3 regions of the Streptomyces sp. SUK 48 genome follow, and region 3 is predicted to be linked to each of the others. Evidence: riboswitches for the same ligand, from Rfam matches in the RefSeq annotation. Region 3 holds a riboswitch; each other region holds the start of a gene.
What was found. A riboswitch is a leader RNA that binds a small molecule or an ion and turns the genes downstream of it on or off. The one in region 3 is predicted to bind thiamine pyrophosphate.
Positions count from the first base shown of each region.

Region 1: linked by a shared signal. The riboswitch ahead of thiC (phosphomethylpyrimidine synthase ThiC) and the one ahead of GHR20_RS10525 (thiamine ABC transporter substrate-binding protein) in region 3 are both predicted to bind thiamine pyrophosphate.
Region 2: linked by a shared signal. The riboswitch ahead of thiO (glycine oxidase ThiO) and the one ahead of GHR20_RS10525 (thiamine ABC transporter substrate-binding protein) in region 3 are both predicted to bind thiamine pyrophosphate.

Region 1 covers NZ_CP045740.1:4,267,891-4,277,799, reverse strand. Annotated here, with positions in the region: gene GHR20_RS18510 (cytochrome ubiquinol oxidase subunit I) at 1-567, opposite strand, end outside; gene hisC (histidinol-phosphate transaminase) at 932-2,011, opposite strand; gene GHR20_RS18500 (LacI family DNA-binding transcriptional regulator) at 2,442-3,554, shown strand; gene GHR20_RS18495 (metallophosphoesterase) at 3,861-4,940, shown strand; gene GHR20_RS18490 (hypothetical protein) at 5,123-5,830, shown strand; gene thiC (phosphomethylpyrimidine synthase ThiC) at 5,911-7,695, opposite strand; TPP riboswitch at 7,688-7,865, opposite strand; gene GHR20_RS18480 (YibE/F family protein) at 7,938-9,446, shown strand; gene GHR20_RS18475 (SsgA family sporulation/cell division regulator) at 9,645-9,909, opposite strand, start outside.
Region 2 covers NZ_CP045740.1:5,951,709-5,961,617, reverse strand. Annotated here, with positions in the region: gene GHR20_RS26330 (DUF4126 domain-containing protein) at 1-230, shown strand, start outside; gene GHR20_RS26325 (NAD(P)/FAD-dependent oxidoreductase) at 355-1,860, shown strand; partial or broken gene GHR20_RS26320 (hypothetical protein) at 1,957-2,894, opposite strand; gene metF (methylenetetrahydrofolate reductase [NAD(P)H]) at 2,951-3,874, opposite strand; gene thiE (thiamine phosphate synthase) at 3,984-4,631, opposite strand; gene GHR20_RS26305 (Rv2175c family DNA-binding protein) at 4,723-5,088, opposite strand; gene GHR20_RS26300 (FAD-dependent oxidoreductase) at 5,191-6,423, opposite strand; gene GHR20_RS26295 (hypothetical protein) at 6,456-6,806, opposite strand; TPP riboswitch at 6,860-6,971, shown strand; gene thiO (glycine oxidase ThiO) at 6,969-8,156, shown strand; gene thiS (sulfur carrier protein ThiS) at 8,153-8,374, shown strand; gene GHR20_RS26280 (thiazole synthase) at 8,378-9,172, shown strand; gene pknB (Stk1 family PASTA domain-containing Ser/Thr kinase) at 9,362-9,909, shown strand, end outside.
Region 3 covers NZ_CP045740.1:2,533,148-2,543,056, reverse strand. Annotated here, with positions in the region: gene pyrH (UMP kinase) at 1-704, shown strand, start outside; gene frr (ribosome recycling factor) at 889-1,446, shown strand; gene GHR20_RS10540 (phosphatidate cytidylyltransferase) at 1,446-2,747, shown strand; gene GHR20_RS10535 (VOC family protein) at 2,932-3,708, shown strand; gene rlmN (23S rRNA (adenine(2503)-C(2))-methyltransferase RlmN) at 3,834-4,940, shown strand; TPP riboswitch at 4,966-5,072, shown strand; gene GHR20_RS10525 (thiamine ABC transporter substrate-binding protein) at 5,143-6,213, shown strand; gene GHR20_RS10520 (iron ABC transporter permease) at 6,261-7,862, shown strand; gene GHR20_RS10515 (ABC transporter ATP-binding protein) at 7,862-8,878, shown strand; gene GHR20_RS10510 (maleylpyruvate isomerase family mycothiol-dependent enzyme) at 8,903-9,700, shown strand; gene GHR20_RS10505 (LOG family protein) at 9,718-9,909, opposite strand, start outside.

The DNA.
Region 1 (9,909 bases), 1.7 Mb from region 3:
GTGGAACGCCTGGCTGAGCGCGGTGTTCTGGGTGAGCACCGCCAGGAAGTCGGTGAGTTCGGCACGCCCCCGGGCCTTGTCGATCTTGTAGCCGACGGGGTGCTGCATCCAGGAGTTGGCCGCGAGGATGAAGTACGCCGACAGGATCGTGCCGATCGAGACCATCCAGATGCAGGCCAGGTGGATCTTCTTCGGCAGCTTGTCCCAGCCGAAGATCCACAGCCCGATGAACGTGGACTCGAAGAAGAACGCGATCAGCGCCTCGAAGGCGAGCGGGGCGCCGAAGATGTCACCGACGAAGCGCGAGTAGTCGGACCAGTTCATGCCGAACTGGAACTCCTGCACGATGCCGGTGACCACACCCATCGCGATGTTGATCAGGAAGAGCTTGCCCCAGAACTTCGTCGCCCTGAGGTACTTCTCCTTCTCCGTGCGCACCCAGGCCGTCTGCAACCCGGCCGTCAGGGCGGCCAGGGAGATCGTCAGCGGGACGAACAGGAAGTGGTAGACGGTCGTGATGCCGAACTGCCAGCGCGCCAGTGTCTCCGGCGCCAAAGCCAGGTCCACGTCGTCACTCTCCTTACTACGCCGTTGTACTGCGGCGATTCGCCCCGACTGTCACGTACATACGGGGCAAACGGGACGCGCTTGTGAACGCGTTCACATTCACAAGCCATTATGGCGCACTGGTTTTCGGCCAGGAAGTCCGGGGTCGCTCCCTTGCCTCGGAGTCAAGATCTCCGAGGTCCCCGGCACGTCCCCCGAAGGGGCCGTTCCTCGCGCATGGATCTTCGGACCATGGGTAACCCCCGCCATGACCTGCGAAGATGTCGCCGATGTCCCCGTTTCACGTGAAACGGGCGCCCGGCAGAGCCGGGCGCCCGTGATGTCCTCCGGCGTGAGCCGGATAACAGCTGCTTCGTGAGCGGGATTACAGATCCCTGTGGAAGGTCTCCGAGACCTTCAGGAAGATGTCGTTCGCCTCGGCCTCGCCGATCGTGACCCGGACGCCCTCGCCCGCGAACGGCCGGACCACGACGCCGTGCTCCTCACATGCCTGCGCGAACGCCGTCGTCCGCTCCCCGAGCCGCATCCAGACGAAGTTGGCCTGCGTCTCCGGCACCGTCCAGCCCTGGGCGCGCAGCGCGTCGACCACACGGGTGCGCTCGCAGACCAGCGAGCCGACCCGGCCCAGCAGCTCGTCCTCGGCCCGCAGCGAGGCGATCGCCGCCTCCTGCGCCAGCTGGCTCACGCCGAACGGCACCGCCGTCTTGCGCAGCGCGGCGGCCACCGGCTCATGGGCGATCGCGAAACCGACGCGCAGCCCGGCGAGGCCGTACGCCTTGGAGAAGGTCCGCAGGACGCAGACATTGGGCCGCTCCCGGTACAGCTCGACGCCGTCGGGCACCTCGGGGTCGCGGATGAACTCCCGGTACGCCTCGTCCAGCACCACCAGGACGTCCTTCGGCACCCGGTCCAGGAAGCGCTCCAGCTCGGCCCGCCGCACCACCGTGCCGGTGGGGTTGTTCGGGTTGCAGACGAAGATCAGCCGTGTCCGGTCGGTGATCGCCTCCGCCATCGCGTCCAGGTCGTGCACATCGCCGGGCGTGAGCGGCACCTGCACCGACCGGGCCCCGTTGATCTGCGTGATGATCGGGTACGCCTCGAAGGAGCGCCAGGCGTAGATCACCTCGTCACCGGGACCGCTGGTCGCCTGGATCAGCTGCTGGGCGACGCCCACCGAGCCCGTGCCGGTGGCGACGTGGGAGGCCGGCACCCCGAAGCGCTCCGCCAGCTCCTGCGTCAGGGCGGCGCACGCCATGTCGGGGTAGCGGTTGAAGGAGGCCGCGGCCGCGGTCACGCGCTCCAGCACACCGGGCAGCGGCGGGTACGGGTTCTCGTTCGAGGACAGCTTGTAGGCGACCGGTCCGTCGGCCGCGGCCGGCTTGCCCGGCTTGTAGGTGGGGATACCCTCCAGCTCGGCGCGCAGCTTGGGGCTCGTCTCGCTCACCGCAGTCCTCCTCGCGACCACCGGCGGACCGTCGACGCCGCCGGCTTCCAATACTGCTCACCATATGAGGATTCGGCTGCCCTGAGTACTGGCCATGGGCAAAGCTCCTGGACCCGCGACCACAACAGGGGCATCACCGGGCATGGCCCTATGAAGGCGGATCTTTCGGGGGGCGCGCCGTACATATATCTATGCGCCGGTGGCTCGCGCCGTAGCGCGCATCACCCGTGCAGGTGAGTTGAGACCTCTTCGAAACATCGGACCATTGGCAGGCTCATGCGCGCCGTCACGCTATGTCTTGCCAAGAAAGCGCTCAACTACCTTTGATTCAGAGGTAGTTAATGCGGCATCACCATGCAGAAACGTGCCTGTCAACGAGTGCATATGCGTCCGCACTACCCCACCGCAAGAGCCCTACTATCGGCTCGCCATGACAGCAGCAGGGAAGCACCAGGTGAGCCGCGCGGAAACCTCACGTCGAGGCAGCCGGCCGGGCCGGGCGGGCATCAGGGACGTGGCCGCCGCCGCCGGGGTCTCCATCACGACCGTCTCCGACGCCCTCAACGGCAAGGGACGGCTCCCGGACGCCACCCGGCGCCATGTCCGCGAGGTCGCCGACCGGCTGGGGTACCGCCCCTCGGCCGCCGCCCGTACCCTCCGTACCGGCAAGTCGGGTCTGATCGGCCTGACCGTGACCACGTACGGGGATGAACCTTTCACCTTCACGGAGTTCGCGTACTTCGCCGAGATGGCGCGGGCCGCCACCTCGGCGGCGCTGGCCCGGGGCTACGCCCTGGTCATCCTGCCCGCGACCTCCCGCCACGACGTGTGGTCCAACGTCGCCCTCGACGGCACCGTCGTCATCGACCCCTCCGACCAGGACCCGGTGGTCGGCGAACTCGTCCGCCAGGGGCTGCCCGTCGTCTCCGACGGACGCCCGGCGGGCGAGCTCCCGGTGACCGCCTGGGTGGACAACGACCACGAGGCCGCCGTCCTCGGCATCCTCGACCATCTCGCCGCCGCCGGCGCCCGCCGTATCGGGCTGCTCACCGGCACCTCGACCGACACGTACACCCATCTGTCGACCACGGCCTATCTGCACTGGTGCGAGCGGGTCGGCCAGGACCCGGTCTACGAGTCCTACCCGGCGCACGACCCGTGCGCGGGCGCCGTCGCCGCCGACCGGCTGCTCGCCCGCCCCGACCGGCCCGACGCGGTCTACGGGCTGTTCGACCCCAACGGCACCGATCTGCTCGCCGCCGCCCGGCGCTACGGGCTGCGCGTCCCGGACGATCTGCTGCTGGTGTGCTGCAGCGAGTCCACCGTGTACGCCAGCACCGAGCCGCCGGTCACCACGCTCTCGCTCAAGCCGCGCCGCATCGGCACGGCCGTCGTCCAGCTGCTCATCGACGCCATCGAGGGCGTGGAGTCGGAGCAACCGGTCGAGCAGGTCATACCGACCGAGCTGATCGTGCGCACCTCCTCCCAGCGGCGGCCCCCGCGCACGACGGTCAGCCCACCGCGGTCCCCGGACGACACGTAGGACGGACCGCGCGACGGCGGCGCGGAAGTCGTTCGAGACGGCGCGGACGGCTTCCGGCGGCGGCCCGGGCGGTGTTCGGCCGGGGCGCCGCGCGGGCCGCAGCAGGCCGGCGGTCCTCCGACCGCCGGCGAACACCTGCCCAAACGGGGCGAAAGCCGCGGCGAAGCGGAGTCTTGTTCCGATTCACCACCCCTGGGTCATCACATGGCGCGACGCGCATTCCTATGATGGGCCCACGACACCGCGGACCGCTGCGACCAGGCAGTCCGAAGCGGTGCAGATGCGGCGCGATGGTGGAGGGGTCTGATGACTCAGGGGGCCGGTCAGGGACCCGAGGTGGAGCGGACGGCGACGCTGCGTGACTTCCGGGTGCCCGCGTATGTCCACGAGTCCGGTCCGTACGTCCCGCACACCGAGCAGGACGACAGCGCGCCGCCCGCCGAGGAGTCGTACCCCGAGGCGTACACACCCACCCAGCGCGATCTCCCGGTGATCAACCGCGGCGACACGCTCCAGCTCCCCGTCGACCCGGCGCCCGCCGCGCCCGCGCCGCAACCCGCGGCAGGACCCGGCCCGCTCTTCGTCGTCGGTGACGTGCACGGCTACCTGGACGAGCTGATGGCCGCCCTGCACGAGCAGGGGCTCATCGACGACGCGGGCCAGTGGTGCGCCGGCACCACCCGGCTGTGGTTCCTCGGCGACTTCACCGACCGCGGCCCGGACGGCATCGGCGTCATCGACCTGGTGATGCGGCTGTCCGCCGAGGCGGCCGCGGCCGGCGGCTACTGCAAGGCCCTCATGGGCAACCACGAGCTGCTGCTGCTCGGCGCCAAGCGGTTCGGGGACACGCCCGTCAACTCCGGTGCGGGCACCGCCACGTTCCAGGCGGCCTGGCTGCTCAACGGCGGCCAGAAGACCGACATGGACCGTCTCCAGGACCACCATCTCCAGTGGATGGCCCGCCTCGACGCCCTGGAGGAGGTCGACGGCTATCTGCTGGTGCACTCCGACACCACCGCCTACCTCGACTACGGCGACTCCATCGAGGCCGTCAACGACACCGTGCGCGAGCGGCTCACCCGCAACGACGCGGACGAGTGCTGGGACCTGTTCCGCAAGCTCACCAAGCGCTTCTCCTTCCGCGACGAGGGCGGCGCCGACGCCGTGCGCTCCCTGCTCGACACCTACGGCGGCACCCGGATCGTGCACGGCCACAGCCCCATCCCCTACCTGCTGGGCGAAGTCGGCTCCGAGGACGGCGAGGAGAGCGACGACCCGGTGGTCGAGGGGCCGCATGTCTACGCCGACGGGCTCGCCATCGCCATGGACGGCGGAGTGACCATGGCCGGAAAGCTGCTGGTGAGGCAACTCCCGCTGGAGCGCTGACCGTTCCCCGGGCGGCCTCCGCCATACCGGAGTACGCGCAGGCCGGGACGCAATTTCCGGCAATCCCCTGTCACCACGCGCCGTCACGGCTCTACCATCGGCTTATCCGTAGCAGGCTCCCCTCCGTCTCTGCCCGACGGCTCGCCGCTGCGCGAGCCCCAAGCCCTACGGAGCATCGGGGGATGCACATGAACAGCCTTCCGCAGCACCTGCGGAGCGAGGACCGCCAGGAGTTCGAGCGGCTCCTCGACGAGGTTCTGCGCTCCGCACCACACCGACCGGAACTGGCCGCCGTGGGACAGCGGCTCAACCCCGCGCAACTGCGCACCATGGCCATCGCCGCGTCCGCGCTCATCACGGCGGCCGCGGCCGCCGAGTACCAGCGCTATGTGCGCATCCGCGACGAACTGCGCCACCCGGAGCAGGCCCAGGGCGCGGCCGGCACCGCCCCCGCCGAGCCGGATCCGGCCGCGACGGATCTCGCCGCCGCACACGGCGCGGGCGCGGTCGCGGTCGTCGCCGTCCTGGCACCGCTGCTGTCCGCGACCGCGGCGGTGATATTCCTGCTCATCGGCTACATCCTGAGAACCCTGGACCCCGGACAGTCCTTCGCCGGCACCATGCTCACCGCCGGCTGGGTGTTCGGGGCCCTGACCGTGGCCGCGCTTCTCGTCGCCGCCGCCGGACTGCTCCTGACCGCTCTGCGCAACGGCTCCTCCCCCGAATCCCGGGCCCGCGACGCCGCCGCCGAGGAGGTCGCCAGAGCCAGAGCCGCCTGGGAGGGCGCCCTGCTGGAACGCGGCATCCTCCCCTTCCTCCAGGAGGCCCTCGCCGACCACCCCGACTACACCGGTTCGGAACAGGCCGACCCGGAACACCAGCCGGACTGACCCACCGGGCGCGGGTCCCCGGCCCGACGAGGCGCCGCTCCGAAGCCGGTGGACCGGCCGGAGCGGCGCTCACGTCCCCGTCAGTCCGCGATCGGCAGGTACACCCGGTTCCCGGCCTCCGCGAACTCCTTCGACTTCTGGGCCATGCCCTCCTCGATCTCGGTCCGGTTGCCGCCGTGTTCGCGGCGGATGTCCTGGGAGATCTTCATGCTGCAGAACTTCGGGCCGCACATGGAGCAGAAGTGCGCCGTCTTGGCGGGCTCGGCCGGGAGGGTCTCGTCGTGGAAGGCGCGGGCCGTGTCCGGGTCGAGGGCCAGGTTGAACTGGTCCTCCCAGCGGAACTCGAAGCGCGCGTCCGAGAGGGCGTCGTCCCACTCCTGCGCGCCCGGGTGCCCCTTGGCGAGGTCGGCCGCGTGGGCGGCGATCTTGTAGGTGATGACGCCGGTCTTCACGTCGTCCCGGTTGGGCAGGCCCAGGTGTTCCTTCGGCGTGACGTAGCAGAGCATCGCCGTGCCCCACCAGGCGATCATCGCGGCGCCGATGCCGGAGGTGATGTGGTCGTACGCCGGGGCGATGTCCGTGGTCAGCGGGCCGAGCGTGTAGAACGGGGCCTCGTCGCAGATCTCCTGCTGGAGCTCGATGTTCTCCTTGATCTTGTGCATCGGGACATGCCCGGGGCCCTCGATCATCGTCTGTACGTTCAGCCGCCGGGCGATCCGGCCGAGTTCCCCGAGCGTGCGCAGCTCCGCGAACTGGGCCTCGTCATTGGCGTCCGCGATGGACCCGGGCCGCAGCCCGTCGCCCAGCGAGTACGTGACGTCGTAGGCGGCGAGGATCTCGCACAGCTCCTCGAAGTTCTCGTACAGGAACGAGTCCTTGTGGTGCGCCAGGCACCACGCGGCCATGATGGAGCCGCCCCGCGAGACGATGCCGGTCTTGCGGTTGGCCGTGAGCGGTACGAACGGCAGCCGCACGCCCGCGTGGACGGTCATGTAGTCCACGCCCTGCTCGGCCTGCTCGATGACGGTGTCCTTGTAGATCTCCCAGGTCAGTTCCTCCGCCCTGCCGTCGACCTTCTCCAGCGCCTGGTACAGCGGCACCGTGCCGATCGGGACGGGGGAGTTGCGCAGCACCCACTCGCGGGTGGTGTGGATGTTGCGGCCGGTGGAGAGGTCCATGACCGTGTCGGCGCCCCAGCGGGTCGCCCAGGTCATCTTCTCGACCTCTTCCTCGATGGACGAGGTCACCGCGGAGTTGCCGATGTTGGCGTTCACCTTCACCAGGAACCGCTTGCCGATGATCATCGGCTCGATCTCCGGGTGGTTGACGTTGACCGGCAGCACCGCCCGGCCCGCCGCGATCTCCTCGCGCACCACCTCGGGGGAGACGTTCTCCCGAAGGGCCACGAACTCCATCTCGGGCGTGATCTCGCCCCGGCGCGCGTACGCGAGCTGCGTCACCGCCTGGCCGCCCCGGCCCCGGCGCGGCTGGCGCGGGCGGCCCGGGAAGACCGCGTCCAGGTTCCGCAGCCCGCCGCGCGGCGAGGTGTGCTTGATGCCGTCGTCCTCGGGACGGACGGGACGGCCCGCGTACTCCTCGGTGTCGCCGCGGGCGATGATCCAGTTCTCCCGCAGCGGCGACAGCCCCCGGCGGACGTCGGTGTCGACGAGTTGATCGGTGTACGGGCCCGACGTGTCGTACAGCGTGACCGACTGCCCGTTGGTCAGGTGCACCTGACGGACCGGCACGCGCAGGTCGGGGCGTGAGCCCTCGACGTACGCCTTGTGCCAGCCGATGGACTTCCCGGCCTCCGAGGACATGTCGTCCTGGACGGAGGCAGGCGTGCGTGCGTCCTTGTTGGTCATGAGACCTACTCCCTACGCCGGCATTACCCGGTAACAGGTTCGGCGGTCGACGCAGCGGCTTCCGTCGTCCGAGGTCTCCCGGGGAACATCGCATGTTCCACGTGAAACATCGCTTCTACGGAGGTCAGCGCCCTCTCAGCCCGGTGCTCCGAGCTCCCGCGTGTGCAAAGGTGTCTCCACGCTAGCGTCATCCGTGATGCGATGAACAGTGGGCCCTCCCCGCTTCTTGCGATGATCTGGCGATGACCCGGATGGACCAGCACCCGTACCAGCCGCCCGGCCCGCGCCGGCACGACGGCTCGGAGCCCCCGAGCCGGGGCCACCGTCACGACCCTGGCCATGCCCAAGCCCCGGCCCAGGTGCCGGTCCAGGGCCCGGCCCATGACCACGGACGCGGGCGCGGGCACAGCCACGGCACGGGCCATGGGAACGGCCACGGACACGGCTCCGGCCATGGGCACGGGCACAGCCACGGTCATGGCCCCGCCGCGCCCGTCTCCCGGCATCTGCGCAAGGTGATCGCGGCGATCCTCGTCCCGTTCACCGCGGCGGTCGTGGTCGGTCTGGTGGTGCTCTGGCCCGGTGGCGCGCCCTCGCACAAGCACAGTGGCGTCGGCTTCGACCGGCAGACCCAACAGGCCACCGTGACCCGGGTGACCGAGGTGAGCTGCGCCTCGGTGAGCGCCGGCGGCGGGGCTCCGAGCGGTGATGGCTCCGGCGGGGCACCGACGGGCCGGCAGTCCGGCGGCACCTGCAAGAAGGCGACCGTCCGGGTCGACACCGGCAGGGACAAGGGCCGTACGTTCACCGAGATCGTGCAGCCCGATCAGCCCCGGCAGCTGCACCAGGGCGAGCAGGTCGTCGCCGCCTACGAGCCGACCGCGCCGAAGGACCTCCAGTACTCGGTCGCCGATGTGGACCGGAAGTTCCCGATGGCGCTGCTCGCGGGCGTCTTCGCGCTCGCCGTCGTGGTGGTGGGCCGGCTGCGCGGCGTCATGGCCCTCGTGGCGCTGGCGGTGAGCTTCCTGGTGCTGAACCAGTTCATCCTGCCCGCGATCCTCCAGGGCTCCAATCCCCTGCTGGTGGCGGTGATCGGGGCGAGCGCCATCATGCTGATCGCCCTGTACATGTGCCACGGCCTGTCGGCCCGTACGTCGGTGGCGGTGCTCGGCACGCTGATCTCGCTGAGCCTGATCGGCCTGCTCGGCTCCGTGTTCATCGGCTGGGCCGCCCTGACCGGCAACACCGACGACAGCACCGGTCTGATCCACGGGCTGTACCCGAAGATCGACATGAGCGGCCTGCTGCTGGCCGGGGTCATCATCGGCTCGCTCGGCGTCCTGGACGATGTGACGGTCACCCAGACCTCCGCCGTCTGGGAGCTGCACGAGGCCAACCCCACGATGGGTCCGCGCGGTCTGTACCGGGCGGCCATCCGCATCGGCCGCGACCACATCGCGTCGGTCGTCAACACCCTCGTACTCGCCTACGCGGGCGCCGCGCTGCCGCTGCTGCTGCTGTTCTCCATCGCGCAGAGCAGCGTGGGGACGGTGGCCAACAGCGAGCTGGTGGCGGAGGAGATCGTGCGCACCCTGGTGGGCTCCATCGGGCTGGTCGCCTCGGTACCGGTCACCACCGCCCTCGCCGCCCTGGTGGTGGCGGCCGACCGGAGCGCCCCGGGCACGGAGACCCCGACCGGCACCCAGCCCCTGCCGGCCCGTGGCGGCCGGGGGCGGCGCCGGAAGCGGTGAGGCGGGGCGGGCCGTCCGGCAGGGGACCGGACACCGCCCGCCGCCCCGCGCGAAGGCCGACGCGGAGACCGACGGAGAAGCCGACGTGGCAGCCTGCGTGGCGGCCCGTACGAGGGCCTGTGCGGGGCCCCCTGAAGAAGCGTTACTGCACGGCCCCGTAGCACCGGGCGGAGCGTCCGCGCCCCGTCCCTCGGCGGCTCAGCCCGCGCTCTGCTCCTCGGCGAGAATCCGGTCCAGCGCCTCGTCCAGATGCGCGTCGAAGTCGGCGAGCGCGCCCTCCTGCCCGAGCGGCACCAGCTTGTCCGTGCGATCGAGGAAGGCCACGAGCGGTGCCGCCGACGAACGGAACAGGGCCTGGTCACCGCCGACCTGAAGCCTGATCAGCACCTCGCCCAGCACCTCGGCCTCGACGGGGGAGATCCGCACATCCCCCTCCCCGCACGGCCGTCCGACGCCGTCGATC
Region 2 (9,909 bases), 3.4 Mb from region 3:
CCTCGCCGGAGCCGTTCAGCAATATCGCGCTGAGCATCGGCGAGGACCTGGGCGTCGGCGCGCTGGTCTCCTTCGCGCTCTTCCATCCGCAGGCGGCGGCGGTCATCGCGGCGGTGCTGCTGGTCGCGGGGCTGGCCACGCTGTTCTTCCTGGTCTCCCGCATCCGGCGCTTCCTGCGCCGCCGCGCACAGCGCCGCGAGGAACGCCGGCTGGCCTCACGGGTGCCCTGAGCCGGTCCGCGGGTGTCCTGAGCCGGCCTCTCCGGCACCCCGAGTCGGCCTCACGGGTGCCCTGAGCTGCGCGGGGGCCCGCCCCGGGATCGCGTTGTCGGTGGTGGTCGCTAGAGTCGCGGACATGGCACGGATCGCGGTGATGGGCGCCGGTATGGGCGCGATGGCGGCGGCCGCCCGGCTGGCCGTCGCGGGCCACCGGGTGGTGGTGTACGAGCGCACGGACACCTACGGCGGCGGGGTGCGCCGGCTGACGCGGGACGGGTTCGGCTTCGACACCGGCCCGGGGCTGCTGACCCTGCCCGCCGTCTACCGCGATCTGTTCGTCAAGACCGGCAAGGAGCCGCTGGAGGACCGCGTCGAGCTGGTCCAGGTCGACCCGTCCGCGCGGCACCTCTTCGCGGACGGCACCGAGGCCGCCCTGCCGAACGCCTCCCGCGCGGGCGTCGTCGCGGCACTGGACGAAGCGCTGGGCGGCGGCGCGGGCGGCCGCTGGGGCGACTTCCTGGTGCGGGCCCGCGAGGCATGGGACCGCACCCGCCGGCCGCTGCTGGAGGAGCCCCTGTGGCCCGACTGGCAGGTACTGAGGGACAAGGAGCCGTATCCGGCGGTCCCGCACAAGCGGCTGCTGCGCACCCGGCGGGCGAGCACCCTGGCCGAGATCGGCGCCTGGGAGCTGCGCGACCCCCGGCTTACGGCACTGCTCGCCGGATACGCCCTGGCCTACGGCGTCGACCCGGCCGCCGCCCCCGCGAGCGCGGCCGTGCTGCCGTACATGGAGCACGCCTTCGGCACCTGGTATGTGCGCGGCGGCATCCGGGAGCTGGCACGCGCGGTGTACGAGCGGTGCCTGGCCCGGCGGGTGGAGTTCGTCTTCGGGGCCGAGATCAGCCGGGTGTTGCTCCAGGACGGCCGGGCGGCCGGGGTCGAGCTGGCCGACGGGACCGTGGCCGAGGCGGACTTCGTGGTCGGGGCGCAGCCCTGGCGGCTGGGCGGCCTGGTGGCGGGGACGCCGTACGGACCGGGGGCGGTCGCACCGGAGCCGGAGGACCGGTTCCCGGGGCGGATGGTGGTCTGCCTGGCCCTGCGCGGCGCCCGCGAGCCGGGAGCCGCGCACCGCACGGTGGTGCACTCGGCCGACAGCGAGGGCGAACTGGACCTGTTCCGGCACGGCACCCCGCCGGGGCTGCCGACGGTCCGCGTCGACCGCCCGGACGACCCCGCGCTGCGTCCCGACGACGCGCACGAGTCGATGGTGCTGACGGCGACGGTCCCGGCGGCGACGAGGTACGACTGGGGCGCGCCGGGTGTCGCCGACGCGTTCGCCGAGCGCATGATCACCGCGGCCGAGCGCGCGGTGCCGGAGCTGCGGGAGCGGATCCTGTGGCGCGAGCTGCGCACTCCCCTGGAAACCGCGCGGGAGACGGGCGCCACCGGAGGCGCGGTCCCGCCGCCCGCGCTGGCCGCCCCCCGGGGCGCGCTGCACCCGGCCAACGCCACGGGGACACCGGGCCTGTTCGCCGTGGGCGGCTGGTCCCACCCGGGCGGCGGGCTGCCGCACGCGGGCATGTCGGGCGCGCTGGTGTCCGGACTGATCGTGGAGGGACCGGACTTCAGGGGCTCGCAGTGACCCGGGCATGAGCCGGAACCGGCCCGGGGCCCGAGCCCGGGCAGCGACCCGGGCCGCACCCGGCGCCCGGGCCGCGCTGCGGCCGGCGTCCGCGGCTCAGTAGCGGTACTGCTGCTCGTCGTACCCGGCGCCCGGCTGCTGCTGGCCGTTGCCCTGCCCCTGCCCCTGCCCCTGCCCCTGCCCCTGGTGGGGATACGGCTGCTCCTGCGGGAGTTCGCCGTCATGGCCCTCGTCGGTGCGCTGCTGCGGCACCCACACCCCGCCGGCCGGGGTCTCCCCGTAACCGCCGGTGGCGTACGGGTCCTGGGGGTAACCCTGCTGGCCGCCGTACTGCTGGCCGTACCCGGGGTCGTAGCCGCCACCGTAGGACTGGCTGCCGATGTAGGGGTCGGAGTAGTTGGCGTAGCCCTGCTGGGGGCGGCCTCGTAGCCGTACCCCTGCTGCTGCCCGTAGCCGGAGTAGTCGTAGGACTGGTCCCGCTGGGGGGCGGTGTGGGTGGCGGTGTCGCCGTAGACGCCGTAGTTGCCGGTGTCCTCGGGCAGGGGCAGCGGCTCGTAGACGGAGCCGGGCTCGGCGGCCGGGGGGCGCGCGGGCGAGAAGACGTCGTCGCGGTCGTAGTCGTCGTACGCGTCCGGGGCGGAGCCGTCCTGGGCGTACGGGTCCTGACCGGGGGCCAGGTCGTCGTCCGGGCCGGCCGACGCGGGCGCGGGGGCCTGCGGCGCCGGGGTGTTGCGGCCGCGGCGGCGCTTGCTGCCGCCGGTCGGCGCGGCGTCCGCCTCGGGCCGCCGGACCGCCCAGCCGGCCGCGAAGCCGCGGCGGAAGGAGAGCGTGACGAGGGTCTGCCCGATGGCGAAGGCGATCGCGCCCCCGCCGATCACGAGGACGGACGGCATCATGACGCCGACCACCACCCCGAGGAAACCGGCGAAGGCGAGCAGCCGCCAGCGCAGGCGCGCCTTGTACTGCAGCAGCACCTCGCCGAGCAACCACAGCGCGACGCCGCCGAACGCGATGTAGAGGACCGTCCAGCCCATGTACGCCCCTCTCCCAATGGCCGTTACGCAGTGTGTCCCACCACCACGCGGCAGGTCTAGGCCCGCGGGGGGTGGTGCAGGCCCAGGTTCTCGTAGATCTCCAGGGTCGCCGTGGAGCTGTTGAGCGTGATGAAGTGCAGTCCGGGCACGCCTTCGGACAGCAGCCGCGCGCAGAACTCCGTGGCGAAGTCGATACCGATGGAGCGTACCGCCGCCGGATCGTCCTTCGCCGCGAGGATCCGCTCTTTCAGGACGTCAGGGAACCGGGCGTTGCTGAGCTTGGGCAGCCGCTCCAGCATCCGCACGCTGGTGACCGGCAGGATCTCCGGGATGACCGGGGTGTCGCAACCCGCCTCCACCACCCGGTCGCGCAGCCGCAGATAGGACTCGGGCTGGAAGAACATCTGGGTGATGGCGTAGTCGGCGCCCGCGCGGCACTTGTCCACGAAGTGGGCGACATCGGTGTCCCAGTCCGCGGAGCGCGGGTGCATCTCCGGGAAGGCGGCGACGCCCACGCAGAAGTCGCCCGACTCCTTGATGAGGCGCACCAGTTCGGCCGCGTAGGTCAGGCCCTTGGGATGGGCCACCCACGCGCCCATGGGGTCGCCGGGCGGGTCGCCGCGCACGGCGAGGATGTTGCGGATGCCGGCGTCGGCGTACTGGCCGATGATGTTGCGCAGTTCGGCGATGGAGTGGTCGACCGCGGTGAGGTGGGCGACCGGGGTGAGCGTGGTGTCGGCGACGATCTGCTGCGTCTCCTTGACGGTGCCCGCGCGGGTCGAACCGCCGGCGCCGTAGGTCACGGAGACGAAGTCGGGGGCGACCGCCTCGACCCTGCGCAGCGCGGTCCACAGGTTCCGCTCGCCCTTGGGGGTCTTCGGCGCCGAGAACTCGAAGGAGTACGTGGTCTTGCCGCCGGCGAGCATGTCACGCACGGTGCGCGCGCGATCAGTCCTGGTGGATGCGGTTCCGAGGGCCATACCCGCAGGTTAGCCAGGGGACGGCGGTCCCCCAACCGAACTCCGGAAATTTGCCCGAATTGTCGACTTACCGTCCACCCCTTGGGACGCGTCCGTGAGACGGGGCCCCTCAGGAACGCCGCAGCCGCCGGGCGAACTCGGCCGCGGCGGCGCCCGGGTCGTCGGCCTCGGTGAGCGCGCGCACCACGACCACCCGGGAGGCCCCGGCCGCCAGGACCTCGTCCAGGTTGCCGAGGTCGATGCCGCCGATGGCGAACCAGGGGCGCTCGGTGCCGAGCGCGGCCGTGTACCGGACCAGGTCGAGGCCCGGGGCGGGACGGCCGGGCTTGGTGGGGGTGGGCCAGCAGGGCCCGGTGCAGAAGTAGTCCACGCCCTCCTGGACGGCGGCCGCGGCGGCCTCGTCCTCGGCGTGGGTGGAACGGCCGATCAGCACGTCGTCGCCGAGGATCGCGCGGGCCGCGGGGACCGGCAGGTCGCCCTGGCCGAGGTGGAGCACATCGGCTCCGGCGGCGTGCGCGACATCGGCCCGGTCGTTGACCGCGAGCAGCCGGCCGTGCCGGGCGCACGCCTCGGCGAAGACCTCCAGGCAGGCCAGTTCCTCGGCGGCCTCCATGCCCTTGTCGCGCAGCTGCACGATGTCGACACCGCCGGCCAGTACCGCGTCCAGGAACTCGGGCAGGTCGCCTTGGCGCCTGCGGGCGTCCGTGCACAGGTACAGCCGGGCGTCGGCGAACTCGGCGCGGGCGGTGTCGGACATGCGTGGGCCCCCGGGGGTCGGTGTGGGTGCTGGGCGGGCGGTGGCGTACGGCGCGCGGGGCGTCGTACGCCACCCCCTCAGATGGTCGGGCTCAGACGGCGAGCGCCTGGGCGCGGCGCTTCACCTCCGTGCCGCGATTCTCGCTGAGGGCCTGCGCGGGCGTGCCGGGCAGGGTCGGGTCGGGGGTGAAGAGCCATTCGATCATCTCTTCGGCCGTGAAGCCGTCGTCCCGCAGGAGCGTCAGGGTCCCGGTCAGGCCCTTGACGATCTTGTCCCCGTCGATGAAGGCGGCGGGGACGTGCAGCGCGCGGTTCTCGCCTCGGCGTACGGCGATGATCTGGCCGTCCTTGACCAGCTGCCGCACACGCGTCACCTCGACGCCGAACTGTTCGGCGATGTCGGGGAGGGTGAGCCAGGCGGGGACGAGAGCGTCGATCTTCGTGTCAATCTCGGTCACGGGTACAGGGTAGGCGGTCGGCCGGGAGTGTGGCGTGATGCCGGTGGCCGAATGCCGCTCCGTCCTGGCCCTCGCGCGGTTCCCCGCACCTCTTCCGGGCCGCTAATCCGTGCTGGCGTCCTTCAAGGGGCGGGCCGGGTCCGCCAGTGCCTCCGGGTCCAGGGCACGGCCCGCCTCGATCAGCTTGCGGCCCTGGGCGAGATCGCGCGGCCGGCCCACGGCCAGCAGGGCGGCCAGGCGGCCCTCGCGCAGCCAGCACACCGTCCAGGCGGGGCCCGCGGGGTCGCCGCGCCAGACCAGCCGGTCGGCGGCGGCGTGGTGGCCGGCGTACTGGACGAAGCGGCCGAACTGCTCGGACCAGAAGTACGGCACCGGGTCGTAGACGGCGGTGGTCTCGCCGAGGATGCCGGCGGCGACGGTGCGCGGGCCCTGGAGGGCGTTGTCCCAGTGGTGCACGAGGAGGCGCTCGCCGTAGCGGGCCGACGGGAAGGACGCGCAGTCGCCGACGGCGTACACGTCGGGCGCGGAGGTGTGCAGCCGGGCGTCGGTGACGACCTCGCCCGCCGCGCCCAGCTCGATGCCGGAGCCGTCCAGCCAGCCGGTGGCGGGGCGGGCGCCGATGCCGACGACGACCGCGCCCGCGGGCAGCCGGGTGCCGTCGGCGAGCACCACCGCGCCGGGCTCGACGCGCTCCACCCGCGCGCCGGTGCGCAGTTCGGCGCCGCTGTCGGCGTACCAGCCGGCCATGGGGGCGGCGACCTCGGCGGGCAGCACCCCGGCGAGCGGCCGGTCGGCGGCCTCGACGACGGTCACCGCGCAGCCGGCCTCGCGGGCGGCCGTGGCGAACTCGGCGCCGATCCAGCCGGCGCCGGCGACCACGATGTCGTGCTGCCGGGCGAGCACCGGGCGCAGCCGTTCGGCGTCGTCCAGGGTGCGCAGCAGATGGACACCGGGGACGCCCTCGGTGCCGGGCAGGGTGACCGGTTCGGCGCCGGTGGCGAGCACCAGGACGTCGTACGGCACCGGGCCCGCCTCGGTGTCCAGTTCATGGTCGGCGGGGCGGGCGCCCAGGACCTCGCAGCCGAGCCTGAGGCAGACGCCGAGCGCGTCGAAGTCGAGGTCGAAGGCGGAGCCCTCGGCCTTGCCGAGCAGCACGGCCTTGGACAGCGGCGGCCGGTCGTAGGGCTGGTGCGGTTCGGCGCCGATGACGGTCACCTCGCCCGCGAAACCCCGCTCCCGCAGCGCGACCGCGGTCTGCACCCCGGCCATGCCCGCGCCGACGACGACCACGCGCCGGACCCCTGCCGTGCCCTCCTGGGCTGTCTGCTCGCTCACCCGGTCACCATAGACAGATGACGATCAGTCGGTCAGGGGGCGTGCGTCGTGACCTGTTCCACGACGCTGGTGCCGGAGCCGGGCCCCGACTCCCATTCCCAGCTCTCCTCCAGGCGCACCCGGCCGTCGGGCAACTCCACGACCGTGGACACGCAGTGGCCGCAGGCCGTGCTGCCGTCGGTGCGCAGCTGCACGTACCGGAAGTCCAGGCGGTCGCCCGCGCGGGTGCCGACCAGATGACCGCGGACGATGTCGCCGCCCCGGTACTCGGCCCAGATCGCGCCGTCCCGCTCGTGGTAGGCGAAGCGGGTGCGGGTGCCGACCTGACCTGCGCACTGGTCGGCGACGGGGGCGAGGAGCAGTCCGTCCAGTGACGGGGCCATGGCCAAGGGCTCCCTTACGGGTGGCGAGGGGGGCGGGCTAGGGTGGCCACCGTACAAGCACTCGCGGGAGCCCGGACGCACCGGGCTGAGAGGGAGGCTGGCGGCCTCCGACCGTACGAACCTGATCCGGGTCATGCCGGCGAAGGGAGGGGCTGGACGCCCATGTCCACACGTACGCCCGAAACCTCGGGCAGCTTCGACGTCCTGGTCGTCGGGGGCGGGATCATCGGGCTGGTGACGGCCTGGCGCGCGGCGCGCCGGGGGCTCGCGACGGCCCTGGTGGACCCGGCTCCGGGCGGCGGGGCCGCACAGGTCGCGGCCGGGATGCTGGCCGCGGTCACCGAACTGCACTACGGCGAGGAGACGCTGCTCGCCCTCAACCTGGAGTCGGCGCGCCGCTACCCCGGCTTCGTGGCCGAGCTGACCGAGGCGAGCGGCCGGGACCTCGGCTACCGGCGCTGCGGCACCCTCGCGGTCGCGCTGGACGCCGACGACCGCGCCCATCTGCGCGAACTGCACGCCCTCCAGCAGCGCTGCGGCCTGGAAGCGGAGTGGCTGTCGGGCCGGGAGTGCCGCCGTCTGGAGCCGATGCTGGCGCCCGGGGTGCGCGGCGGGCTGCGGGTCGACGGCGACCACCAGATCGATCCGCGCAGGCTGGCCGCGGCGCTGGTGACCGCGTGCGAGCGGGCCGGGGTGGTGTTCCACCGGGTGTGGGCGCGGCGGCTGGACGTCGTACGGGAGCGGGCCGTCGGGATCACCGCGGCGGACGGTACGGCGCTCACCGCCGGGCAGGTGGTGCTCGCGGGCGGCAGCCTCAGCGGGCGGCTCGCGGGGGTGCCCCCGGAGGTGGTGGTGCCGGTGCGGCCGGTGAAGGGGCAGGTGCTGCGGCTGACGGTGCCCGCGCGGTACGCGCCGTTCCTCAGCCGCACGGTGCGGGCCGTGGTCCGGGGCGGGCAGGTGTACCTGGTGCCCCGGGAGAACGGCGAGCTGGTCGTCGGCGCCACCAGCGAGGAGCTGGGCTGGGACACGACGGTCACCGCGGGCGGGGTGTACGAGCTGCTGCGCGACGCCCACGAGCTGGTGCCGGGCATCACCGAACTGCCGCTCACCGAGACCCGGGCCGGGCTGCGGCCCGGGTCCCCCGACAACGCGCCGCTGCTCGGGCCGTCCGGGCTCGACGGGCTGCTGCTGGCGACCGGGCACCACCGCAACGGGGTGCTGCTCACGCCGGTCACCGGGGATGTGATGGGGCAGTTGCTGGCGGGGGGCCCGCTGCCCGAGGAAGCCCGTCCGTTCACGCCGGAGCGCTTCGGCGCGCCGCGCGCCCAGCAGCTGGAGCAGACCGTATGAGCGCCGAGTCGTCCACCATCACCGTCTCCGTCAACGGGCAGCGCCGCGAGATCGCGCCGGGGACCGCGCTCGACGCCGTCGTACGGTCCCTCGTGCGGGCCCCCGCCGGGGTGGCGGCCGCCGTCAACGAGACGGTCGTACCGCGCACGCGGTGGGCCGGGACCGCGCTCGCCGAGGGCGACCGGGTCGAGGTGCTCACCGCGGTGCAGGGAGGCTGAGCCATGAGCGACGACCGGCTTGTCATCGGGGGTACGGCCTTCGGGTCGCGGTTGATCATGGGTACCGGCGGGGCGCCCAGCCTCGACGTGCTGGAGCGGGCGCTGGTGGCGTCCGGGACGGAGCTGACGACGGTCGCGATGCGGCGGGTCGATCCGTCCGTGCACGGCTCGGTGCTGTCCGTGCTGGAGAAGCTCGGCATCCGGGTGCTGCCGAACACGGCGGGGTGCTTCACCGCGGGGGAGGCCGTGCTCACGGCGCGGCTGGCGCGGGAGGCGCTCGGGACCTCGCTGGTGAAGCTGGAGGTCATCGCCGACGAGCGGACGCTGCTGCCGGACCCGGTGGAACTGCTGGAGGCGGCGGAGACGCTGGTGGACGACGGGTTCACGGTGCTGCCGTACACCAACGACGATCCCGTGCTCGCGCGGAAGCTGGAGGAGGTGGGGTGCGCGGCGGTGATGCCGCTGGGCTCGCCGATCGGATCGGGGCTCGGCATCCGCAACCCGCACAACTTCCAGCTGATCGTGGAGCGGGCCGGGGTGCCGGTGATCCTGGACGCGGGGGCCGGGACGGCGTCGGACGTGGCACTGGCGATGGAGCTGGGGTGTGCGGGGGTGATGCTGGCGTCGGCGGTGACGCGGGCGCGGGAGCCGGAGCTCATGGCGGAGGCGATGCGGTACGCCGTGACCGGGGGACGGCTGGCGCGGCTGGCGGGGCGGATCCCTCGCCGGTACTGGGCCGAGGCGTCGTCTCCCGCGGAGGGCCTGGCCGTGCTCGACCCCGAGCGTCCCGCCTTCTGAGCCCGCGTCCGCCCACCGCCTTCGTCTCCCACCCGCGCACCACCCGAAACCGTCGGCGGGGAGGCCGGACCTCCCCGTGGTGCGCCATCGCCGTCGGTGGCCCTCCGCGCGGCGGAATACGGCGTCCCCGCGTAAGAAGCGTCACAGGTCGGCTTCAGTGCCCAGGTGGGGACGGCGGAGGGGCGGGGGATGTCCGTGGGGGCTCGTAGACTCGGCCGTGTGGATATGACCCTTCAGGACGCCCTCGTCGGGCACGTGCTCGACGGTCGGTATCGCGTGGACGCGCGGATCGCGGCCGGCGGGATGGCGACGGTGTACCGGGCGCTGGACATGCGCCTGGACCGGGTGCTCGCGCTGAAGGTGATGCATCCCGCGCTGGCGGCCGACGGCGTCTTCGTGGAGCGGTTCATCCGCGAGGCGAAGTCCGCGGCCCGGCTCGACCATCCGAACGTGGTGCAGGTCTTCGACCAGGGCACCGACGGCTCGTATGTGTACATGGCGATGGAGTACGTCGCCGGGTGCACCCTGCGTGACGTGCTGCGCGAGCGCGGCGCGCTGCGGCCGCGGGCCGCGCTGGACATCCTGGAACCGGTGCTCGCCGCCCTCGGCGCCGCCCACCGGGCCGGTTTCGTGCACCGCGACATGAAGCCCGAGAACGTGCTGATAGGCGACGACGGACGGGTCAAGGTCGCCGATTTCGGCCTGGTCCGCTCCGTGGACACGGTGACCAGTACGAC
Region 3 (9,909 bases):
TGAAGCTGTCCGGAGAGGCGTTCTCCGGTGGCGGCGGCCTGGGTGTCGACCCGGACGTGGTGCACAAGATCGCTCGCGAGATCGCGGCCGTCGTACGGGACGGCGCGCAGGTCGCGGTCGTCATCGGCGGCGGCAACTTCTTCCGCGGCGCCGAACTCCAGCAGCGCGGCATGGACCGCGCCCGCTCCGACTACATGGGCATGCTCGGCACCGTGATGAACTGCCTCGCCCTCCAGGACTTCCTGGAGAAGGAGGGCATCGACAGCCGGGTGCAGACCGCCATCACCATGGGCCAGGTCGCCGAGCCGTACATCCCGCTGCGCGCCGTGCGCCACCTGGAGAAGGGCCGCGTGGTCATCTTCGGCGCCGGTATGGGCATGCCCTACTTCTCCACCGACACCACCGCCGCCCAGCGCGCCCTGGAGATCGACGCCGAGGCGCTGCTCATGGGCAAGAACGGGGTGGACGGAGTCTACGACTCCGACCCCAAGACCAACCCCGACGCCGTCAAGTTCGACGCCCTCGGCTACGGCGAGGTCATCACCCGGGACCTGAAGGTCGCCGACGCCACCGCGATCACGCTGTGCCGCGACAACAAGCTCCCGATCCTCGTCTTCGAGCTTCTCGCCGAGGGCAATATCGCCCGTGCCGTCAAGGGTGAGAAGATCGGCACGCTGGTGGGTGACCACGGCAGCCGGAACTGACCGGCACGCCCCCCGTCGCCCGGGTACGACACCTGTCCGAGGGACGGACGGGACGCGCCTCGGCCGGGGGATGGACAATGTCCTGCCGGTCGGGAACCGTGCAGGAAGAAGACGCGACGCAGCCGGCCGGCGAACCGCTGAGGAACCGCGGCCGGGCCTCACTCAAGACACGCAGGAGCAAGTGGTGATCGAAGAGACCCTCCTCGAAGCCGAGGAGAAGATGGAGAAGGCCGTCGTGGTCGCCAAGGAGGACTTCGCCGCGATCCGCACCGGCCGTGCGCACCCGGCGATGTTCAACAAGATCGTGGCCGACTACTACGGTGCCCTGACGCCGATCAACCAGCTGGCCTCGTTCTCCGTGCCGGAGCCGCGGATGGCGGTCGTCACGCCGTTCGACAAGAGCGCGCTGCGCAACATCGAGCAGGCGATCCGCGATTCCGACCTGGGCGTCAACCCCAGCAACGACGGCAACATCATCCGGGTGGTGTTCCCCGAGCTGACCGAGGAGCGCCGTCGCGACTACATCAAGGTCGCCAAGGGCAAGGCCGAGGACTCCAAGGTCTCCATCCGTTCCGTGCGCCGCAAGGCCAAGGACGCCATCGACAAGATGATCAAGGATGGCGAGATCGGTGAGGACGAGGGCCGCCGTGCGGAGAAGGAGCTGGACGACCTGACGGCGAAGTACGTCGCTCAGGTGGACGAGCTCCTCAAGCACAAGGAATCGGAACTGCTCGAAGTCTGATGAGCGACTCTTCCTGGGGGGCGCCGCCACCGGCGGGGCAGACCGGCTACTGGGGGCCCGCCGAGGGCGGGCCCGTCCAGGGCGGGGACGCCCCGGCGGGTCCCGCGTACGATGCGCCCGCGGCGCAGCACACGCGCCCCATGCCCATCGTGCCCGATGTACCCGCGTATGGCGGAGACCAGGACGACACCCGGGGGGCTGCTCGGCTGAGCGGCCCCTTGTTCCGGGACGAGCCCCAGCCGCAGCACGGGACACCGCCGCGGTACGGCGCGGAGCCCCCGTACGGGGAGCGGCCGCCGTACGAGCAGCCGCAGCAGCAGCCGTTCGAGCAGCGGCCGCAGTACGGGCAGCAGCCCTACGGGGCGCAGCCGCAGGCCCCGTACGGGACGCCCCAGCCGACCCCGGCTCCGACCCCGAGCCCGAGCCAGAATCCGGTACCCATGCCCGACGCCCCGCAGCCGGCGCCAGCGCCGGCGCCGCAGAAGAAGAGCGCGGGCCGCGACCTCAGCGCGGCCATAGGCGTCGGCGTGGGTCTCGGCGTGGTGATCATCGCGTCGCTGTTCATCGTCAAGGCCGTGTTCGTCGGGGTGGTCGCGGTCGCCGTCGTCGTCGGTCTGTGGGAGCTGACCAGCAGGCTCCAGGAGCGCAAGCAGATCAAGGCGCCGCTCGTGCCGCTCGCGGTCGGCGGTGCGGCGATGGTGGTGGCCGGCTATGTGCGCGGCGCCGAGGGCGCCTGGGTGGCCATGGCCCTCACCGCGCTCGCGGTGCTGGTCTGGCGGATGACGGAGCCACCGGAGGGCTACCTCAAGGACGTCACGGCCGGTGTCTTCGCGGCGTTCTACGTGCCCTTCCTGGCCACCTTCGTCGCCCTGATGCTCGCCGCGGACGACGGTCCCTGGCGGGTCCTGACCTTCCTGCTGCTCACCGTGGTCAGCGACACCGGCGCCTATGCGGTCGGCTGGCGCTTCGGCAAGCACAAGCTCGCCCCGCGGATCAGCCCCGGAAAAACCCGCGAGGGCCTGTTCGGCGCGGTGTCGTTCGCGATGGTCGTGGGCGCGCTGTGCATGCAGTTCCTGATCGACGGCGGCCACTGGTGGCAGGGGCTGCTGCTGGGTCTCGCGGTCGCGGCCAGCGCCACCCTGGGCGACCTCGGCGAGTCCATGATCAAGCGGGACCTCGGCATCAAGGACATGGGCACCCTGCTGCCGGGGCACGGCGGCATCATGGACCGTCTGGACTCCCTGCTGCCCACGGCGCCGGTGGTCTGGCTGCTGCTGGTGCTCTTCGTCGGCTCCACCTGACGAAACCCGCTGTCGCGTGCCGTCACGGCCGTACGGGCCCCCGTCCTGGTTCCCAGGGCCGGGGCCCGTCGTCGTACGGCCGTCCGCTCATCCGGCCCCGCGGGGCCTCGCCCCTGGCGCGCGGGCGCCCGTGTTTGGCCACACGATGGTGACAAAGAGCGGCCCCTGGTAGGGAGAGCGAGAGATGCCCGAAGTCACCACCCCGTACGCGACCGGCACCCCGTGCTGGGTCGACCTGATGGCGTCGGACCAGCAGGCCGCGCTGGACTTCTACCGCGACCTGCTGGGCTGGCAGGGCCAGCCGGGACCGGCCGAGTTCGGCGGCTACACGGTCTGCGAGCTGCACGGCAAGGCCGTGGCGGGCCTCGGTCCCAAGCCCCAGGACATGCCGGAGCCGCCGCCCACCGTCTGGACCAGCTACCTGGCGTCCACCGACGCCCAGGCCACCCAGGACGCGATCGTCTCGGCGGGCGGCACCCTGATCGTCCCGGTGATGGACGTCGGCGATCTCGGCCGCATGCTGATCGCCGCCGACCCGCAGGGCGCCGTCTTCGGCGTCTGGCAGCCCGGCGCGTTCTCCGGCGCCCAGGTGGTCAACGAGGCGGGCGCCCTGACCTGGAACGAGCTGCACACCAGCGACGTACCCGGCGCCACCGGCTTCTACGGCGAGGCGTTCGGCATCGAGATCGAGCCCATGGAGGGCGCGGACTCCTACTGGGTGCTGCTGGTCGGCGGCCGCCCGGTCGGCGGCGTCACCCAGCTGGCGAACGACCCGCCCGGCACCCCGGCCCACTGGCTGAGCTACTTCGCCGTCGACGACGTCGACTCCACCGTGGACGCCCTGGTCAGAAGCGGCGGCACGGTCCTCGCCCCGCCCTTCGACATGATGGCCGGCCGCATGACCGTGGTCGCCGACCCCCAGGGCGCCCCCTTCGCGATGATCAAGCCGAAACCGATGTAAGCCACCCGTCGGCCGGCCGGCTCCCGTACCGGCCGGACCCCCGGAGCCGAGCGGCCGGACCGCGATACGCGCCACAATCCAGCGGCCGCGGGTCACCCCAATGGATCTGCGACACTGGTACCACCATGCCCATTCCCGGAGAACTCACCTTTGTCGCGCCGCGCGGAGCCAAGAAGCCGCCGCGGCATCTCGCCGATCTCTCGCCCGCCGAGCGCAAGGAAGCGGTGGCCGGGATCGGTGAGAAGCCGTTCCGTGCCAAGCAGCTGTCGCAGCACTACTTCGCGCGGTACGCGCACGACCCGGAGCAGTGGACCGACATCCCGGCCGGCTCCCGGGAGAAGCTGCGCGAGGCGCTGTTCCCGGAGCTGATGACGGTCGTCCGGCATCTGGCGACCGACGAGGGCACCACCCGCAAGACGCTGTGGCGGCTGTTCGACGGCACCCTCGTGGAGTCGGTCCTGATGCGGTACCCGGACCGGGTCACCATGTGCATCAGCTCGCAGGCGGGCTGCGGGATGAACTGCCCGTTCTGCGCCACCGGCCAGGCGGGCCTGGACCGCAATCTGTCCACCGCGGAGATCGTCCACCAGATCGTGGACGGCATGCGGGCGCTGCGCGACGGCGAGGTGCCGGGCGGCCCGGCGCGGCTGTCGAACATCGTGTTCATGGGCATGGGCGAGCCGCTCGCCAACTACAAGCGGGTCGTCGGCGCCATCCGCGCGCTCACCGACCCGGCGCCGGACGGCCTCGGTCTCTCCCAGCGCGGCATCACCGTCTCCACCGTCGGCCTGGTCCCCGCCATCCACCGGTTCTCCGACGAGGGCTTCAAGTGCCGCCTGGCGATCTCGCTGCACGCCCCCGATGACGAGCTGCGCGACACCCTCGTCCCCGTGAACACGCGGTGGAAGGTGCGCGAGGTGCTGGACGCCGGATTCGAGTACGCCGAGAAGAGCGGGCGCCGGCTGTCGATCGAGTACGCGCTGATCCGCGACATCAACGACCAGGCATGGCGCGGCGACCGGCTCGGCCGGCTGCTGCGCGGCCGCCCCGTGCACGTCAATCTCATCCCGCTGAACCCGACTCCCGGCTCCAAGTGGACGGCCTCGCGGCCCGAGGACGAGAAGGCGTTCGTGGAGGCGATCGCCGCGCACGGTGTGCCGGTGACGATCCGGGACACCCGTGGGCAGGAGATCGACGGAGCCTGCGGTCAGCTCGCCGCCACCGAGCGGTAGTCTGGGCCCGTTCCATCACATCTTCATATTCCGACAGGGGAGCGCCACAGCGCTGAGAGTGCGGCACCAGGCCGCAGACCCTCTGAACCTCGCCCAGGTCATTCTGGGTAGGAAGTTCGGTCACTACTCAAGCTGTTGCGCCCTGTCCGGGTTCTCCGGGCAGGGCCGCGTTCTTCCTGGCCAACCCCAGGAGGACAACCAAGTGCACAACAAGACCTTCGTGGTCGCGGCGGTCGGCTTCGGCCTGGTCGCGCTGTCCGCGTGCGGTTCGACGCAGGGGCAGGACAAGGCGGACGGCAAGACCGTCACCCTCGTCAGCCACGACTCGTGGGCCGTCTCCAAGAGCGTGCTCGCGGACTTCGAGAAGCGCTCCGGGTACAAGGTCCGCGTCCTCAAGGACGGCGACGCCGGACAGGCCGTCAACAAGGCCATCCTGACCAAGGACAACCCCCAGGGCGACGTCCTCTTCGGTGTCGACAACACCCTGCTCTCCCGCGCCCTCGACAACGGGCTGTTCCAGCCGTACACCGCCAAGGGCCTGGACAAGGTCGGCGCCCGGTACCAGCTCGACGGCAAGCACCGCGTCACGCCCGTCGACTACGGCGACATCTGCGTCAACTACGACAAGGCGTACTTCAGCGCGCACCACCTGGCGCCGCCGCAGTCGTACGCCGACCTCACCAAGCCCGCGTACAAGAACCTCCTGGTCACCGAGAACGCGGCCACCGCCTCGCCGGGCCTCGGCTTCCTGCTGGGCAGCGCCGCGCGGTTCGGGGACCAGGGCTGGCAGGACTACTGGAAGAAGCTCAAGGCCAACGGCGTCAAGGTCGTCGACGGCTGGGAACAGGCGTACTACCAGGAGTTCTCCGGCTCCTCGGAGGGCAAGAAGGCCGGTGGCGACCGGCCGCTCGTCGTGTCGTACGCCTCCTCCCCGCCCGCCGAGGTGATCTACGCCAAGAAGCGCCCCGCCACCGCCCCGACCGGCGTGGCGACCGGCACCTGCTTCCGGCAGATCGAGTTCGCCGGGCTGCTGAGCAACGCGCAGAACCCCAAGGGCGCCAAGGCGTTCCTCGACTTCCTTATCTCCAGGGAGTTCCAGCAGGACATGCCGCTGAACATGTACGTCTACCCGGTGGTCGCGGGCGCCGAGGTGCCCGCCGACTTCACCAAGTACGGTCCTCCGGCGCGGCACCCCGAGACGATGGCCCCCGAGAAGATCGCCGCCAACCGTGATCAGTGGGTCAAGACGTGGACGTCACTCGTACTGAAGTGACCGCCCGCGCGCGGACGCGACGCGGGAGCGCGGCGCGGCTGGGGCTGATGGCCCTGCCCGTCGCGTTCTTCGCCGTGTTCTTCGCCTGGCCCGTCGCCGCGATCGTGGCGCGCGGCCTGAAGACCGGCGGCTCCTGGCAGTTCGGGCGGATCGCGGACGTGGTCGGCCAGCCGGACATCCGGCATGTGCTGTGGTTCACCACCTGGCAGGCGCTCGCCTCCACCGCGCTCACCCTGCTGCTCGCGCTGCCCGCCGCGTTCGTCTTCGCCCGCCTCGACTTCCCCGGCAAGCAGGCGCTGCGGGCCGTCGTCACCGTCCCGTTCGTCCTGCCGACCGTCGTCGCCGGCAGCGCCTTCCTCGCGCTCGTCGGCCACGGCGGACTGCTCGACCAGCTGTGGGGCGTCCGCCTGGACACCACCGTGTGGGCGATCCTGCTCGCGCACGTCTTCTTCAACTACGCGGTCGTCGTACGGACCGTGGGCGGCCTGTGGGCCCAGCTCGACCCGCGCCAGGAGGAGGCCGCGCGGATGCTCGGCGCCTCGCCGTTCGCCGCGTGGCGGAAGGTGACGCTGCCCGCCCTCGGGCCCGCCGTGGCCGCCGCCGCGCTGATGGTGTTCCTGTTCACCTTCACCTCCTTCGGCGTGGTCCAGATCCTCGGCGGCCCCACCTTCTCCACCCTCGAGGTGGAGATCTACCGGCAGACCTCCGAGCTCTTCGACCTGACCACGGCCGCCGTCCTCACCCTCGTCCAGTTCGCCGCCGTCGGCGCGGTCCTCGGCGTCCACGCCTGGACGGTACGGCGCCGGGAGAGCGCCCTGCGCCTGGTCGACCCCGGGCTCACCGCGCGCCGGCCGCGCGGCGCCGGGCAGTGGACCCTGCTCGCGGGCGTCCTCGCCACCGTGGCGCTGCTCCTGGTGCTGCCGCTCGCCGTCCTCGTCCGCCGCTCCCTCGACGCCCCCGGCTTCGGCTACTACCGGGCGCTTGCCCGCACCGACGGCGGTACGTTCCTGGTGGCGCCGGTGCACGCGGTGTGGACCTCGCTCCAGTACGCCGCCGCCGCCACCGCCATCGCCGTGCTGATCGGCGCCCTCGCCGCCGCCGCGCTGGCCCGCCGGGACGCGGGCCGCCTGGTGAGGGGCTTCGACGCGCTGCTGATGCTGCCGCTCGGCGTGTCCGCCGTGACCGTCGGCTTCGGCTTCCTGATCGCCCTCGACAAGCCGCCGCTGGACCTGCGCCAGTCCTGGATCCTGGTGCCGCTCGCCCAGGCCCTGGTCGGCGCGCCCTTCGTGGTCCGCACCATGCTGCCGGTGCTGCGCGCGGTCGACGCCCGGCTGCGGGAGGCGGCGGCCGTGCTCGGGGCCTCGCCCTGGCGGGTGTGGCGGGAGATCGATCTCCCGCTGGTACGGCGGGCGTTGCTGGTCGCGGCCGGGTTCGCGTTCGCCGTCTCGCTCGGCGAGTTCGGCGCGACCGTGTTCATCGCGCGGCCCGACAACCCGACCCTGCCGGTCGCCGTGGCCCGGCTGCTCAGCCGCCCCGGCGACCTCAACTACGGCCAGGCGATGGCCCTTTCGACCATTCTGATGGTGGTGTGCGCCGCCGCCCTGCTCCTCCTGGAGCGGCTGCGGACGGACCGGACAGGGGAGTTCTGATGCTGAGCCTTCAGGGCGCGACCGTGCGCTTCGGCGGGCGGGCCGTGCTGGACGCGGTGGACCTGGAGGTCGCCGAGCACGAGGTGGTGTGCGTGCTCGGACCCAGCGGCAGCGGCAAGTCCACGCTGTTGCGGGCCGTCGCCGGGCTCCAGACCCTCGACGCCGGGCGGGTGTCGCTCGCCGGACGGGACCAGGGCGGGGTGCCCGCGCATCAGCGCGGGGTCGGCCTGATGTTCCAGGACCACCAGCTCTTCCCGCAGCGCGACGTCGGCGCCAATGTGGCGTTCGGGCTGCGCATGCACGGCGTGGCGAAGGGCGAACGGGACGCCCGGGTCGGCGAGTTGCTGGATCTGGTCGGGCTGCCGGGCGCGGCCCGCCGGGCGGTGGTCGCGCTGTCCGGCGGCGAGCAGCAGCGCGTCGCCCTCGCCCGCGCGCTCGCCCCCCGGCCCCGGCTGCTGATGCTGGACGAACCCCTCGGCCAGCTCGACCGCTCCCTGCGCGAACGCCTGGTGGTCGAACTCCGGGAACTCTTCGGGCGGTTGGGTACGACCGTGCTCGCCGTCACCCATGACCAGGGCGAGGCGTTCGCGCTGGCCGACCGGGTGGTGGTGATGCGGGACGGCCGGATCGCCCAGTCCGGCACGCCACTGGACGTCTGGCAGCGCCCCGCCGACGCGTTCGTGGCCCGTTTCCTCGGCTTCGAGAACGTGGTCCCGGCGACGGTCACGGGCGCGGTCGCCGACAGCCCCTGGGGCAAACTGCCGGTCCCGCAGGACGCCCCGCAGGGCGCCAGGACCCTGCTCGTCCGGCCCGCCGGGGTCCGGCTCGTCCCCGCCGACACCGGGCTGACCTGCACGGTCGCCGCCCGCACCTTCAAGGGCACCCATGTCGCCGTCCACCTCCAGCCGCAGGACGGCCCCCGCCTCGAAGCGGCCTGCGCACTGCGGGACGCGCCGGAGAGCGGAGACACGGTGGGCGCGGAGTTCGACGCGGCCGAAATCGTCGTGCTCGACTGATCACGCGCGACCTAGGGTGGGCCCATGACCCGCCTCGCGCATGAGCGTTACTGTGACGAAATCGCCCTGCAAGTAGGGCAGTTGAGGAAGCTGATCACCTCCGGCGCGGATCTGTCGGCCACGGTGCCGACCTGTCCGGAGTGGTCGCTGGAACGGCTCGTCCGGCACCTGGGCGGCGCCCTGCGCTGGTCCGGCACGCTGGTGCGGGAGCGGGCCCAGGAGATGATCCCGTGGGACCGGATTCCGCTCGGCGGCGGCCCCGAGGAGCAGGGCGATCCGGCCGCGCTGGACGCGTGGCTCGCGGAGTGCGGCGAACTGGTCGTCGGCGCGCTGCGCGAGGCGGGCCCCGACCTCGGGGTGTGGAGCTGGACCGGCATGGCCACCAGCGGCTTCTGGGCGCGCCGGATGACCCATGAGATCACCGTCCACCGCGCGGACGCGGCGCTCACCGCGGGGGCGCCGTACGAGGTCGCGCCGGACATCGCCGCCGACGCGCTGGACGAGTGGCTGGAGCTGGTGGAGTGGGTGCAGCGCACCGGTGCCCGTGCGTGGGCCGCGGAGCTGCGCGGGCCCGCCCGCAGCATTCATCTGCACGCCACCGACGCCGCGCCGGCGCTGAACGCCGAGTGGCTGGTCGAGCTGGACGAGAGCGGCGTCAGCTGGCGGCGGGGCCACGAGAAGGCGACGGTCGCGTTGCGCGGGCCGCTCACGTCGGTGCTGCTGGCCTTCTACCGCCGGCTGCCGCTGGACACCCCGGGGCTCGAAGTCGTCGGCGAGCGACCGGTGCTGGAGTTCTGGCTGGAGAACTCCGACTTCGGCTGAGCGGTGGGGAGATACTCCTACCGGGCCCCGCCCCCCAGCCGGGCCAGTGCCTCCGGAGCCTCCTCGATCCGGTCCACCAGCGCGATCCGGGACTCCAGCTCCCGCCCCCGCGCCAGCGATCGGAGCAGCGGCCAGGCCGGCAGCTCCCGGGTCCAGTGGTCCCGGTCCACCAGCACCATCGGCCGCGGTGCGCCGTACGACTCGTAGTA